Regions from separate parts of the Thioalkalivibrio sp. AKL7 genome, predicted to be linked through region 2. Evidence: predicted binding sites of a transcription regulator. Region 2 holds the regulator's gene; each other region holds the start of a gene.
The links. The regulator FliA, encoded in region 2, starts transcription of late flagellar genes. The targets are predictions, from matches to a motif close to GCTAAAGTTNNNNNNNNNNCNGCCGATA.
Positions count from the first base shown of each region.

Region 1 (4,150 bases), 140 kb from region 2:
TACCCAGCTGTTCGATGCCATTTCTCAGATTGCCGTATGCGGAAATCTGGGCCTCGATCCGTTCTTCACGCTGGTTGAAACGCGTCTCTTTCGGCACCCGTTCCGCATTCAACAGGTCGCCGACAATCTGATTCAGATCGAGCCCCGATCCTACACCCAACGCACTAATGGCCATGGTCGTTATTCTCCTTGGTGTCCGACGTCTCGGACCCTTTGCACGCGCTATAGCGTATACAACGACAGCCTAGCCCAAATCTTGAGCCCACCGAAGAAAAAACCGGTCAAAGCCAGCCTTCACCGGCGTCCCTCTTCGGTCCAGCCGTCTGCCCTGTCCCAACACCACCTTCCTCCGTGATTGCAAGCGAAGCGAAGCAACCGGGATCACCTGGTCCCAATACGTCCATCCGACCCAGACCCCGACCGCGACCCCGTCATCCCGGAAACCGTGAAGGTGGCACAGACGTCGAGGCATTCCGACGGAGGAGATCCCGGCTCTCCGCTGCGCTACGGCCGGGATGACCATAACGGGGGTTAGGGCGGCATGAAGGCAAGGGGCTGTGCCCCGGATGGCGGCGAAGGCGCTGCAAGCGCAGACGACGGGAAAGAGGCCCGCGGCACATGAATCTGCGGCAGGCTGCCGCTGACCCAACGAAAAAAGCCGGACCCATTACCGGATCCGGCTCAATGAAACATACCGCGTTAAGGTGCAGTCTGGATAAGACCGTCAGGCCTTGTCCGCCAGCCCCGTCCCGGAAAGCTCTTGCTCGCTCTGGAACTGTTCCACCAGGGCCAATACGGCCTCCGGTGGAATCTGACGAATCACCTGTTCGCGTTCTCCATCCATCACCGTAATCACCGTGCGGCCGCTGCTGTCGTCCACGCTGAACTCCAGCGCCCGCCTGGTGGATTGCAGATACGAATTAATCGACTCGACCACCTGATTGACCTCGGCCATGTCCATGGCCTCGATCGCCGGTCCGGTGGAACCGCGAGCCATTGATTCCGAACTACTGTCCGAACGAGCCACGGCCTCCGGCCGCCCCTCGCCACGAACAAGACCCACGCCGGAGCCGGGCGCTTTCGCCCCCTCGCCCCCGCGCGGGTTCACTGCAACCAGCGGTGATGTGATATTGCCGATTCCATCACTCATATCGCTGTCCTCATCAGAAGGGGTGGATGGCGCTCTCGCCATCCACCCTCAACCCGAACCCGAGTGATCGAGCTTACTGCAGCAGGGCCAGCACGTTCTGCGGAACGGCGTTGGCCTGCGACAGCACCGAGGTACCCGCCTGCTGCAGCACTTGGGCGCGAGTCAGCTCGGCCGTCTCCGCCGCGAAGTCCGCATCGCGGATGCGCGAACGGGCTTCAGACAGGTTCTCCGAGCTCACCTGCAGGTTGTCGATGGTGGACTCGAAGCGCACCTGCACCGCACCTAGCTCGGCCCGAAGGCTGTTCACCTGATCCAGAGCGCCGTCCAGGGCACCAATAGCCTGAGTCGCGTTGAAACGGGTGGTAACGTCGATTTCCGTAAGGTCAACCTGTACCGCTGTGGTCGGGTCTGTTCCGTCTCCAAACAGCTGTTCCGTATCACCGCCCTCCAGCGTAACCAGTCCACCATCAACAGTGAACAAATTATCTTCATCAAAAGTCGAAGTAATGGCGATCGTGGTCGTCCCGTCATTATTAACACGCAGCGACGCCTGGAATCCGGCATCGGCGATCGCGGCGGCGTCATCGTCGCCAGCCGCCGCACGTTCAGCAATCTCGGTGTTGATTACCCGGACTGCGTCTTCGAGGGACGTCACGCCAGTCATGTCAGCATCGATCGCAGTGTCAAGTCCGTCCGCAGTATCGATCTCGATCTTTGCGATCGAAGCAATGCCGTCGTCATTGATCTGCTCCTGAGAGAGTCCATTCTCGCCCACAGCCTCGTTGGTGCCGAGCTCGGTCGTACGAGAATCAACACCGCTCACCGCAATGGTCTGGCCCTGATTCGCACCCACCTGGAAGAACAGATCACTCACGCTGCCATCCAGGATCCGGCCACCGTTGAACTCGGTGTTGTTCGCGATACGCGAGACCTCGGCCATCAGCTGCTGTACTTCGTCGTTGATTGCCTGACGGTCCGTGGCCGAGTTGGAGTCGTTCGCGGCCTGCACCGACAGCTCGCGAGCACGCTGCAGCGCGTCACCGACGGTGCTCAGCGCACCTTCGGCGGTCTGCGCAAAGGAGATGCCGTCGTTGGAGTTGCGCACGGCCTGGTTCAGACCACGGATCTGGGTGCTGAAACGCTCGGAAATGGCCAGACCGGCCGCGTCGTCCTTGGCGCTGTTGATACGCAGGCCCGAGGACAGACGTTCCAGGCTCTGGGCCAGTGCGCCCTGGGAGTTGCCCAGGTTGCGCTGCGCGTTCAGGGAAAGAACGTTGGTGTTAATTACTTGGGACATGATCGCTCTCCTGTAAGAGTCTTGCGTCACCGCCTCGGGCGGTTCTGGTGAACGGGTTGATCCCCGGTCTCAGAAGCCTTAACGACCCTCACCCAGGAACCTTTAGCCCTGCATCGAAATTTTTTTCGACCGGCGGCAATTCCTTGCCGCCCCCAGTTCCTCCGGCCGCGAAACCGTAACGCCACGCACCGAAGCCCAGCCATCATCCGGACCGCACTACGCCCACCGAAACCCTTTCGGCCATGCCGGCCGCAGCCCCAGTCCGTCATCCCGGCCGTAGCGCTCCCCTCCCCGTCATCCCGGCCGGAGCGAAGCGGAGAGCCGGGATCTCCCCACGCGCGAACACCCCGACGTCTGCGCCACCCCCAACGACGGAGATCCCGGATAACCGCTGCGCGGTTTCCGGGATGACTCGGGTGGCAGGATTGTACGGAAACGAGGGCCGCGACCCGGCCTCTCAAGGGTGGCGATTACCTCCCATCATTGCGAGGAGCCGCAGGCGACGTGGCAATCGGCTGGCAGGACGCAAGGCGTTTTAATCCAGCACTCTGGTTTTAATCCAGCACTCTGCTTGTCCCGAGCAATTGCTTCGTCGCTGCGCTCCTCGCAATGACAGAGGTGGTGGATTCGCGGCTGGTTCGCGGGCTGACGGTGGTGGAGGTCGGAGGTGAGACGGTTCGGGTATATGCTCCAGGGCCTTGATATACTTGAGCGATGCGCCTGACCGACGAACAACAGACGATCATCCGCGAGGAAGTGGGCCGTGCATTCGGGCCGGATGCTCGCGTGAAGCTGTTCGGCTCGCGCGTGGACGATGCCGCGCGTGGTGGTGACATCGACCTCTACATCGAGGCGGACGGCACACCGGATGAACTGCTGGACCAGGAACTGCGCCTGTACGTGGCACTGCAACGCCAACTGGGCGAACGCCGTGTGGATATCGTCGTGCATCCACGCGGCGCTCCGCACCGCCCCATCGATACGCATGCCGACCGGACGGGGGTGGCCCTGTGACCGCTACGACGCCACAGCAACGACTCGCACGGCTCATTGATCTGGTTGATCGTGAGGATGAGCACCTGCTCGCCGTACGCGAACGCCTGCTGGAAGGCGATTGCACAGTCGGTCCCGAACGCGTTCAGGGCATCCTTGCCACGGACACCGGGGTCGATCGCCTGGAGTCCTTCGGCGCGAAGTTCGGCCGCATGCAAGACACCATCATGGACAAGCTCGTCCCCACGTTTCTTGCCTGCGCCGGGGAAAACACGGGCCCGGCCATCGACAACCTGTCACGTCTGGAGAAGCTCGCCCTCATCCAGGACGCCGACGCCTGGCTACAAATGCGCCAGCTGCGCAACCGCCTGGTCCATGAATACATGGAGAGGCCCGCCGACCTGGCCCCGGCCCTCCAACGCGCCTGCCGCTTCACCGACCAGATGCACGCCGACTACCACGCGCTGCGCACCTACGCGCAGGAGAACCTGAAAATCGGACCCGCCGGCCTTTAAGGTCTCAAAGCCGCTGGGTATCCCTCACCTCATCCCGACCGCCCCGACTACTCGAGCCCGGCCGCACCGCCTCCCTTCCCGGCATCACGGCCGCAGCGCTCGCCTTCTCGTCACCCCGGCCGCAGCGCTCCCCTCCCCGTCATCCCGGCCGTAGCGGAGCGGAGAGCCGGGATCTCCACACGTGCGAACACCCCG
Region 1 is NZ_KB906947.1:410,464-414,613, forward strand. Features, by position in the region: gene fliD (flagellar filament capping protein FliD) at 1-175, opposite strand, end outside; gene G315_RS14790 (flagellar protein FlaG) at 725-1,192, opposite strand; gene G315_RS0101795 (flagellin) at 1,224-2,447, opposite strand; gene G315_RS0101800 (nucleotidyltransferase domain-containing protein) at 3,162-3,461, shown strand; gene G315_RS0101805 (hypothetical protein) at 3,458-3,955, shown strand.
Region 1: G315_RS0101795 (flagellin) is a predicted target of FliA. The motif match lies at 2,527-2,554, and genes of this name have one in related genera.

Region 2 (4,150 bases):
AAGACCACCACGCTGGCACGGATCGCGTTGCGCCAGATCCGTCGGATGGGACCGGATTCGGTTACGCTGGTGACCCTCGATAGCCAGCGCATCGGTGCAACACGGCAGTTGCAAGCCTTCGCCCAGATGGCGGGGATCTCGGTGCGCGTGCTGCAGAATGCGCGCGAACTGCGCGATCTGGCGCGGCGCGTGGACGATGGCCACCTGATCCTGGTGGATACCGCTGGGCAGGCGCCGCGCGCGGTGGAGGAGGAGTCGCTGTTCGCGCATCTGCCGCCGGATATCCGCGCCGAGAGCTGGTTGGTCGTGTCGGCCACGACCCAGGGCAGTACGTTGCGGCGGGTGCTGGAGGCGTTTCGCAAGGCGGATCCCTCGGCGCTGGTGCTGACCAAGCTGGACGAGGCAGAACAGCTGGGCGAGGTCCTGTCGGTCCTGCTGGATCAGCACCTGGGACTTGGGTTCGTGAGCGATGGCCAGCGCATTGCCGAGGATTTTCACCGGGTTGATACGGGGTATCTGACCCGTCTGGCGCTGGACGACGACGCGGAGGGCGCGCGGGCGGGTGGCAATGCCCGTGAGACCTGGGCTGCCGAACGGCTTGCCGAAATGGAACCGCCGGGGCGCTCGCGCTCGCCTCTGCGCCCGGCGCAGGGGGCCGAGCCGGCAACACTGGAACTGATTCAGCCGGTTGGAAAGGGGCGTTATGCCACGCACTAACAAGCCGTTGAAGGTCATTGCGGTCGCCTCGGGTAAGGGCGGGGTCGGGAAGACCAACGTGTCGGTCAATCTGGCGGTCGGCCTGGCCCGGTTGGGCCGCGAGGTGATGCTGTTCGATGCGGATCTGGGTCTGGCCAACGTGGACCTGTTGCTCGGGATGCGCCCGGAGCGCAGCCTGCATGATCTGGTGACCGGCGCGGTGGACAGCCTGGACGATGTCCTGGTCCAGGGGCCGGACGGGGTGAAGGTGGTCCCGTCGGCCTCCGGTATCGCGGCGATGGCGAACCTCACGCCGGCCGAGCACGCAGGGCTGATCCATGCCTTCAGCGCCTACCGCAGGCCGCTGGATGTCCTGATCGTGGACACCGCCGCAGGCCTGCAGGAGTCGGTGACTTCGTTCTGCCGGGCGGTACAGGAGACCCTGGTGGTGGTCTGCGACGAGCCGGCTTCGATTACCGATGCCTATGCCTTGATCAAGGTGCTGCACCGTGACCACGGCCTGCGGCGTTTCCGCATGGTCACGAACATGGTCAGCGGGCGCGAGGGGGCGGAGCGGCTGATGCAGAAACTCAATACCGTCTGCGGCAAGTACCTGCCGGAGGTGGTCCTGGACTTGGCCGGCTATATCCCCATGGACGAACATCTGCGCAAGGCCGTGCAGAAAAGGGCGCCGGTGGTTCAGCAGTATCCCGGCAGTCCGGCCGGCAAGGCGTTTGCCGACCTGGCACACACGGTGGATCGCTGGCCAGTCGGTGGGGGTGACCACGGGGGCGTCGGGTTCTTCGTGGAACGAATGCTGCAGAGCGCATGATGACGACGCGTAATCGCCTTTCCGGCTACCAGGCGACGTCCACCGCGACCGGTGGACACGAGAAGTTGATTGCCGATCACGTTGAACTGGTGCATCGCATCGCGCACCACCTGATGGCCCGTCTGCCGGCGTCGGTCCAGGTCGATGATCTGATCCAGGCCGGCATGATCGGTCTGCTGGAGGCGGCGCGGCAGTTCGAGGGCGGGCAGGGGGCGACCTTTGCCACCTACGCCGGGATCCGCATCCGCGGTGCGATGATCGACGAGTTGCGTCGCAGTGACTGGACGCCACGTTCGGTGCATCGCAACAGCCGGCGTATGGCCGCCGCGATCCAGAGTGTCGAGGCCCGCGAGGGGCGTGCGGCGCGTGGGAGCGAGGTGGCGGCCGAGCTGGACGTGCCTATCGATGACTATTACGACATGCTCAAGGACCACGCCGGGGCCCATCTGTTTGCACTGGACGATCTCGGCGGCGGGGATGACGGGGCCGATCGTGTGATCGAGGGGCAGGAAGTCTCGCCGTCGCGTAGCCTTGAGGCTGGCGAGTTTCGCGAGGAGTTGGCCGAGGCCCTTGGGGATCTGCCTGAACGCGAACGCCTGGTGCTTTCGCTGTATTACACCGAAGAACTGAATCTGCGCGAGATCGGGGCTGTTCTGGGCGTGACCGAGTCGCGCGTGAGCCAGATTCGCAGCCAGGCGGTCATTCGGCTGCGCGCGCGCATGGGGTCGTGGCTCGAAGACGGCGCGGCTTTGCAGTTATTCTAAAACTCACCTTACGAATCCCGGAGTGACGTGTGGACAAGGGAATGAAAATTCTCATCGTGGACGATTTTTCCACGATGCGGCGCATTATCAAGAACCTCTTGCGAGATCTTGGCTTCAATAATACGCAGGAAGCCGACGACGGCAGCACCGCGCTGCCGATGCTGCAAAATGGTGACTTCGACTTCCTGATTACCGACTGGAACATGCCCAACATGCCGGGCATCGACCTGCTGAAGGCCGTCCGCGCGGATGCCAACCTGAAGTCGATGCCGGTGCTGATGGTGACGGCCGAGGCCAAGCGCGACCAGATCGTGGAGGCCGCGGAGGCGGGTGTGAACGGTTATGTGGTCAAGCCGTTTACCGCTGAAACGCTGAAGGAAAAGATCGACAAGATCTTCGAACGTATTGAAGCACAGGGCTAAGGATCGCCCGGTGGTGAATACGGACGACGTCCGTCTCGCTTGCGCGGGTGGGCGTGACCCGGCTCCTTCGGCGCCGTACCAGCAAGAGGCTCCTCATGACTGAACAGGAACACCCCCCACGCGACGGTCAGCTCGAGCTGGCCCGACAACTGGTGCAGACGCTCGAGGCGGGCGACGACGCGGCGGCGCGCGCACTGGTGCAGGATCTTGCGCGTCCTTACGACCGCGAGCTCTTCGACGAACTGGGCAAGCTGACGCGCGACCTTCACGAGGCCTTGCAAAGCTTCCGTGGGGACTCGCGTCTGGTAGAGCTGACCCAGGCGGAGATCCCGGATGCGAAGGAACGCCTGAACTACGTGGTCACCATGACCGAGCAGGCCGCGCACGCCACGATGGGCGCCATCGAGTCGAGCCTGCCGATCGCCGAGTCGTTCAGCCAGCAGGCGGCCGACTTGACCGCCAAATGGACGCGGTTTCGCAACCGGCAGCTCTCGGTGGACGAGTTCCGCGATTTCGCGCGTGAGCTGGACAGCTTCTTCGGGCAGGCGGGCGAGGACGCCGAGGAGTTGCGGCGGCTGCTCTCCGAGGTGCTGATGGCACAAAGTTATCAGGACATTACCGGCCAGGTGATTCGCCGGGTGATCCAGTTGGTGACTGACCTCGAAGAGAACCTCGTTACCCTGATTCGGCTCTCCAGCGGGCGCATGGAGCAGGTCGAAGCGGCCGAAGCGTCGCTGGAACGTGGCGAAGAAGACCGCGAGGCGGACCGCAAGGGCCACGGCCCCAGTGTGCCCAAGACTCAAGATTCCAGCGCAGATGTCGTTCAAGGACAGGACGAGGTGGACGATCTGCTATCAAGCCTGGGCTTCTAGCAGTGCCCCCCATACGACTGGCGCCACGGGACCGGAGAGACTGAATGGCCATCGACCCCAATGACGAAATCCTTCAGGACTTCCTGATCGAGGCCGGGGAACTGCTGGAGGGGCTCAACGAGCAACTCATCGACCTGGAACAGAATCCGGACGATCGGGATCTGTTGAATGCGGTCTTTCGAAGCTTCCACACCATCAAGGGGGGCGCCGGGTTCTTGAGCCTGGATCCGCTGGTGACGGTGTGTCATCACGCCGAGGACGTCTTCAATCTGCTGCGCAACGGCGAGCGTCGGGCCGATAGCCATCTGATGGACACCATGCTCCGCGTGCTGGACTCCCTGAACGTCATGTTCGGGGATCTGCGCTCCGGAGTGGACCCGACCCCCGCCGATGCCGCGGTGGTCGAGGACCTGCGGCGCATGGCAAAAAACGAAGACGTCGCCGGAGATACCGCCGCGGCGCCGCCCGCGCCTGAACCGGAGCCCTTCCCCGAGCCACAGGCCTCGGCCCCCGGCGACGCCATGGTGGGCGGCGGGGAGGAGATCACGGACGACGAGTTCGAGG
Region 2 is NZ_KB906947.1:273,551-277,700, forward strand. Features, by position in the region: gene flhF (flagellar biosynthesis protein FlhF) at 1-717, shown strand, start outside; gene G315_RS0101155 (MinD/ParA family protein) at 704-1,528, shown strand; gene G315_RS0101160 (RNA polymerase sigma factor FliA) at 1,525-2,292, shown strand; gene cheY (chemotaxis response regulator CheY) at 2,334-2,714, shown strand; gene G315_RS0101170 (protein phosphatase CheZ) at 2,810-3,586, shown strand; gene G315_RS0101175 (chemotaxis protein CheA) at 3,631-4,150, shown strand, end outside.

Region 3 (4,150 bases), on a different contig from region 2:
ACGGTCATGACGGGGTCGGCCCCGGGTCAGGGCCCGAAACGGTGACCATTGAGGCGAAATCGCCCCCACTCACCTCCTTAGATAGCCCATATCCGCGATCAGCACGGGCGAACATGCCCATGGATCATGTGTCTCCCTTGCTGGTCCAGCCGCGGAAACCTTCCCGGACGGAAAGGCAGCGTGCATACCCGAGGTCCCGCAGGAGCTCTGCGGCACGCAGGCTGCGGCGGCCGCTGTTGCACAGGCACAGCAGGATCTGGTCCTGGGTGACGTGGTGGCGGTTGATCAGGGAGATGAAGTGCTGGAAATCCCGCTCGTCCGGCTCGTCCGCATCCAGCAGTTCCTGTTCCTCCTCGGACAGCTCGCGACCCAGCAGCTGCTTCAGGCGGAACAGGGGCACAGGGACAGCACCTTCTACCGCGCCTTCCAGCTCCAGTTCAAAGGGCTGACGGATATCCAGCAACACGGCCAGGCCGATATCGACCAGTTCGCGCGCCGCGTTCACGCTGATCTCCAGCTGCGGCTTGCTCGTTTCGTTCGCCATGCGCTCTCCTTTGATGTTCGCCTCTCTCTGAGGCCGCCTTCTCGGCTCCCGGTTCCCCCGATTGCACCGCTGCATCCACAACCTCGACATTGGACATCAGAAACCCGGTCCGGGCTTCTGTCATGCATGGGGTTTCACGCTCTGTGAAGCGGCCCCACGACATTTCAGACGGCGGGTTCTATGCTCCATGGATACCTGCCGCCTGAAACGGCGCACTGATCAGCGTTAGGGGCAGCATGCCGAACGACCACGACATCGACCTGAGCCGCCATCACGAACCCCGGGATTTCTCCGACCGCGTCGCGCGGGGCTTTACCTCGCTGATGCGATTCTTCGCCGACACCTTCTTTGCCCGGCGCTACGGACACCGCGCCGTGGTCCTGGAGACGGTTGCGGGCGTCCCCGGCATGGTGGGCGCCACGCTGCAGCACCTGCGCTCGCTGCGGCGCATGGAGGATGACCACGGCTGGATCCGCACGCTGATGGACGAGGCCGAGAACGAGCGCATGCACCTGCTCACCTTCATCGAGATCACCTCGCCCAACTGGCTGGAGCGCTTCCTGATCATCCTGGCGCAGGGCTTCTTCTACACGTTGTTCTTTATGATCTACATCATCTCGTCGCGTACGGCGCACCGGATCGTAGGCTACTTCGAAGAGGAAGCGGTCGTCAGCTATACCGAGTACCTGGAGGAAGTGGAGTCCGGCGGGCTCGATAACGTCGCCGCGCCGGAACGCGCGATCCAGTACTGGAACCTTGCGGAAGATGCCCGCCTGTCCGACGTGATCCGCGCGGTACGCGCCGACGAGGCAGGCCACCGGGACGTTAACCACGGCTTCGCCGACCTGCTCGGCAAGAAAGACTGACCCGGGCGCTCTCCCGCGACCTGACGGGGCCGGTTTTCGGGCACTATCGTGTGGCCGTATGCGAACGACATGGAGACGGCCGTGAACGACGAGACAACCGGCGGGACCGAGGGCGCACTCCCCCTGCAGCGGCTGGCGGGATGGGGGCTGCGCGGTATGGCGGTCCTGACGGGCCTGGGCGGGCTACTGACATCGGTGACGCTCTGGACACTGGCACAGGAAACGCCGCAGGTGCCCTGGCCGGTCGCATCCCTGGTGTTGCTGCAGGCCCTCTTTGCCGTTGCGGTGCTGGCCTGGGTCGTTCTCCTGTGGCGAAGGGCCCGCGCACTGGGCGCGCTGGCGACGCGGGACTATCCCGCCATCACCTGCGTTGTCGTCTGCACACGGCTGGTCGGCGAACTGCTGGCGATTGCCTTCGTGCTGCTCGCACTGGCATTGTCGGTCATCTCCCTGACGGCGGTCGAGCCCTTTGCGGGCGTTGCGGTGGCCGCGTTCGGCCTTGAAGCCGAGCTGGTGGAACCAGCGAGCTGGGGACTGGCCATCCTGACGGCGATCCTGTGGCCCCTCGCCGGGTTGTTTGCGGGCGGGATGGTCCTGTTCGGCGCCTACCTGTTCGCCGATGCCATGACAGCCATGCTGGAGTATGTGCGCGACGTGCGGCGCATCCGCGAGACCCTGTCGTCCGGACCGTCCGCGAGATGAAGTAGAACGCGAGACCTTCGCGACCTTTGGGTTCAAACCTTGCCTCTTGCTTCGTCAGTCGGCCCCGCAGCAAACCCCGCGGAACCCCTAACAAATACGCCGCCAACCGCGCAGGCCCGACACCCGTTCGAACCGGCTGGCGGCGGACTCTAGCGGACGTCGCAACGGGTGATCCACCTCAAGGTTTGGCCGGCCAGGCCGTTTACTGTGGTCATGGCCCGAGGTTGCGGGCTGCTCCCAATACTGGCCACACAAGGACCGCCCATGAATTTCCGCTCGCTCTCCGTTCGATCCAAGCTGGTCATCACCATCGTGGTACCCGTGGCCGCGCTCCTGCTGTTGGCGGCCTTGGCCGCCCGCGGCACAGCCAACATCGAAGAGGGCGTGCAGAACATCTATCACGACCGCGTCGTGCCCCTGCAGCAGCTGAAGACCATCGCCGACAACTATGCGGTGCTGGTCATCGACGCGGTCAACAAGGCGGACGCCGGACGGATGACGGCGGAAGAGGCACTCGCCGACGTCCGTAAGGCACGAGAGGAGATCGCCGAGATCTGGGACGCCTACCTGGCCACGACCCTGACGCCCCGTGAGCAGGAACTGGCCGATGGTGCCCGCGGGTTGTTCCGCGCAGCCAACGCCCACCTGGACCGTCTGGAGGGGGCTCTTGGCGGGATGTCCGGCGATGTCCAGGGCGAGCTCGACGCCTTCAACGGTCCCCTGTACGACACCATCGATCCGATCAGCGACCAGATTACCCAGCTGGTCGACCTGCAGATCGATGTTGCCGGGACCGAAGCCGAGCGGGTATCGGCGTTCTACACCCAGGTTCTGCTGCGCAGCGGCGCGCTGATGCTGGTGGTCTTGATCATCGTCGTGGTCACCGGGGTGTGGACGTATCGCTCGGTGGCACTCCCGATCTCGCGGATGCGCGAGACACTCACGGAGATCGCCGAGCACCATGACCTCTCGCGCCGGGTCGACGTTCGCTCCGACGACGAGATCGGCGCCACTGCAGGCGCCCTGAACAGCATGCTCGACCAATTCCAGGACTCGATCCGCGAGTTGCGCACGCTGACGGACCAGATGGCCTCTGCCGCGGAACAGCTGTCCGCCGTCAGTACCCAGACCAACGGGAACATCGACCAGCAGCGCTCGCAGACCGAACAGGTTTCGACGGCGATGAACGAGATGGCCGCGACGGTGCAGGAGGTCGCGCGCAATGCCTCCGATGCCGCGTCCTCCAGCCAGGAAGCCGATCAGGAATCCCGCGCGGGTGGCGAAGTGGTGCGCACGGTGGTCAGCGACATCGGACGCCTGTCGGGCGAAGTCGCGACCATCGAGGAATCCGTGCGCAACCTGGACGAGAAGGGGCAGCAGATTGGCTCGGTGCTCGACGTCATTCGCGGCATTGCCGAGCAGACCAACCTCCTGGCCCTGAATGCGGCCATCGAGGCCGCCCGCGCCGGCGAACAGGGACGCGGCTTCGCCGTGGTCGCCGACGAGGTGCGTACCCTCGCCTCGCGCACGCAGGACTCCACGGCGGATATCCAGGCGATGATCGAGTCGCTGCAGGCGGGCACCCGCAACGCCGTCACCGCGATGGGCCGCGGCCGCGAAATGGCCGAGGCCACCAGCAACGACGCCGAACGCGCCGGGCAAGCGCTGGAATCCATCGTCCAAGCGGTCGGCCGAATCAGCGACATGACCACACAGATCGCCAGCGCGGCGGAAGAACAGAACGCGGTGGCCGAAGAGATCAACCGGAATATCTACGCCATCAATGACATCACCGGCGATACCGCCAACGGGGCCCGCCAGACGGCCACCGCCAGCCAGGAGGTCGCGGACATCGCCTCGCGCGTACGCGACCTGGCCTCCGCCTACCGCATTGGCTGACCCCCACGCTTATAGGGCACCGTGAGCTCGGCTTCGGCTCCGGCTTGCCAGGCGGGCGGCTACCGCTTTGCACGAAAGCATCCGAAAAAAACGGATCCGTCAGGAGCAGCCGCGCGATCCGAGCTTGCGATGCGAAAAA
Region 3 is NZ_KB906954.1:74,793-78,942, reverse strand. Features, by position in the region: gene G315_RS0111380 (rhodanese-like domain-containing protein) at 125-544, opposite strand; gene G315_RS0111375 (alternative oxidase) at 781-1,410, shown strand; gene G315_RS0111370 (hypothetical protein) at 1,480-2,112, shown strand; gene G315_RS0111365 (methyl-accepting chemotaxis protein) at 2,377-4,011, shown strand.
Region 3: G315_RS0111365 (methyl-accepting chemotaxis protein) is a predicted target of FliA. The motif match lies at 2,289-2,316, and genes of this name have one in related genera.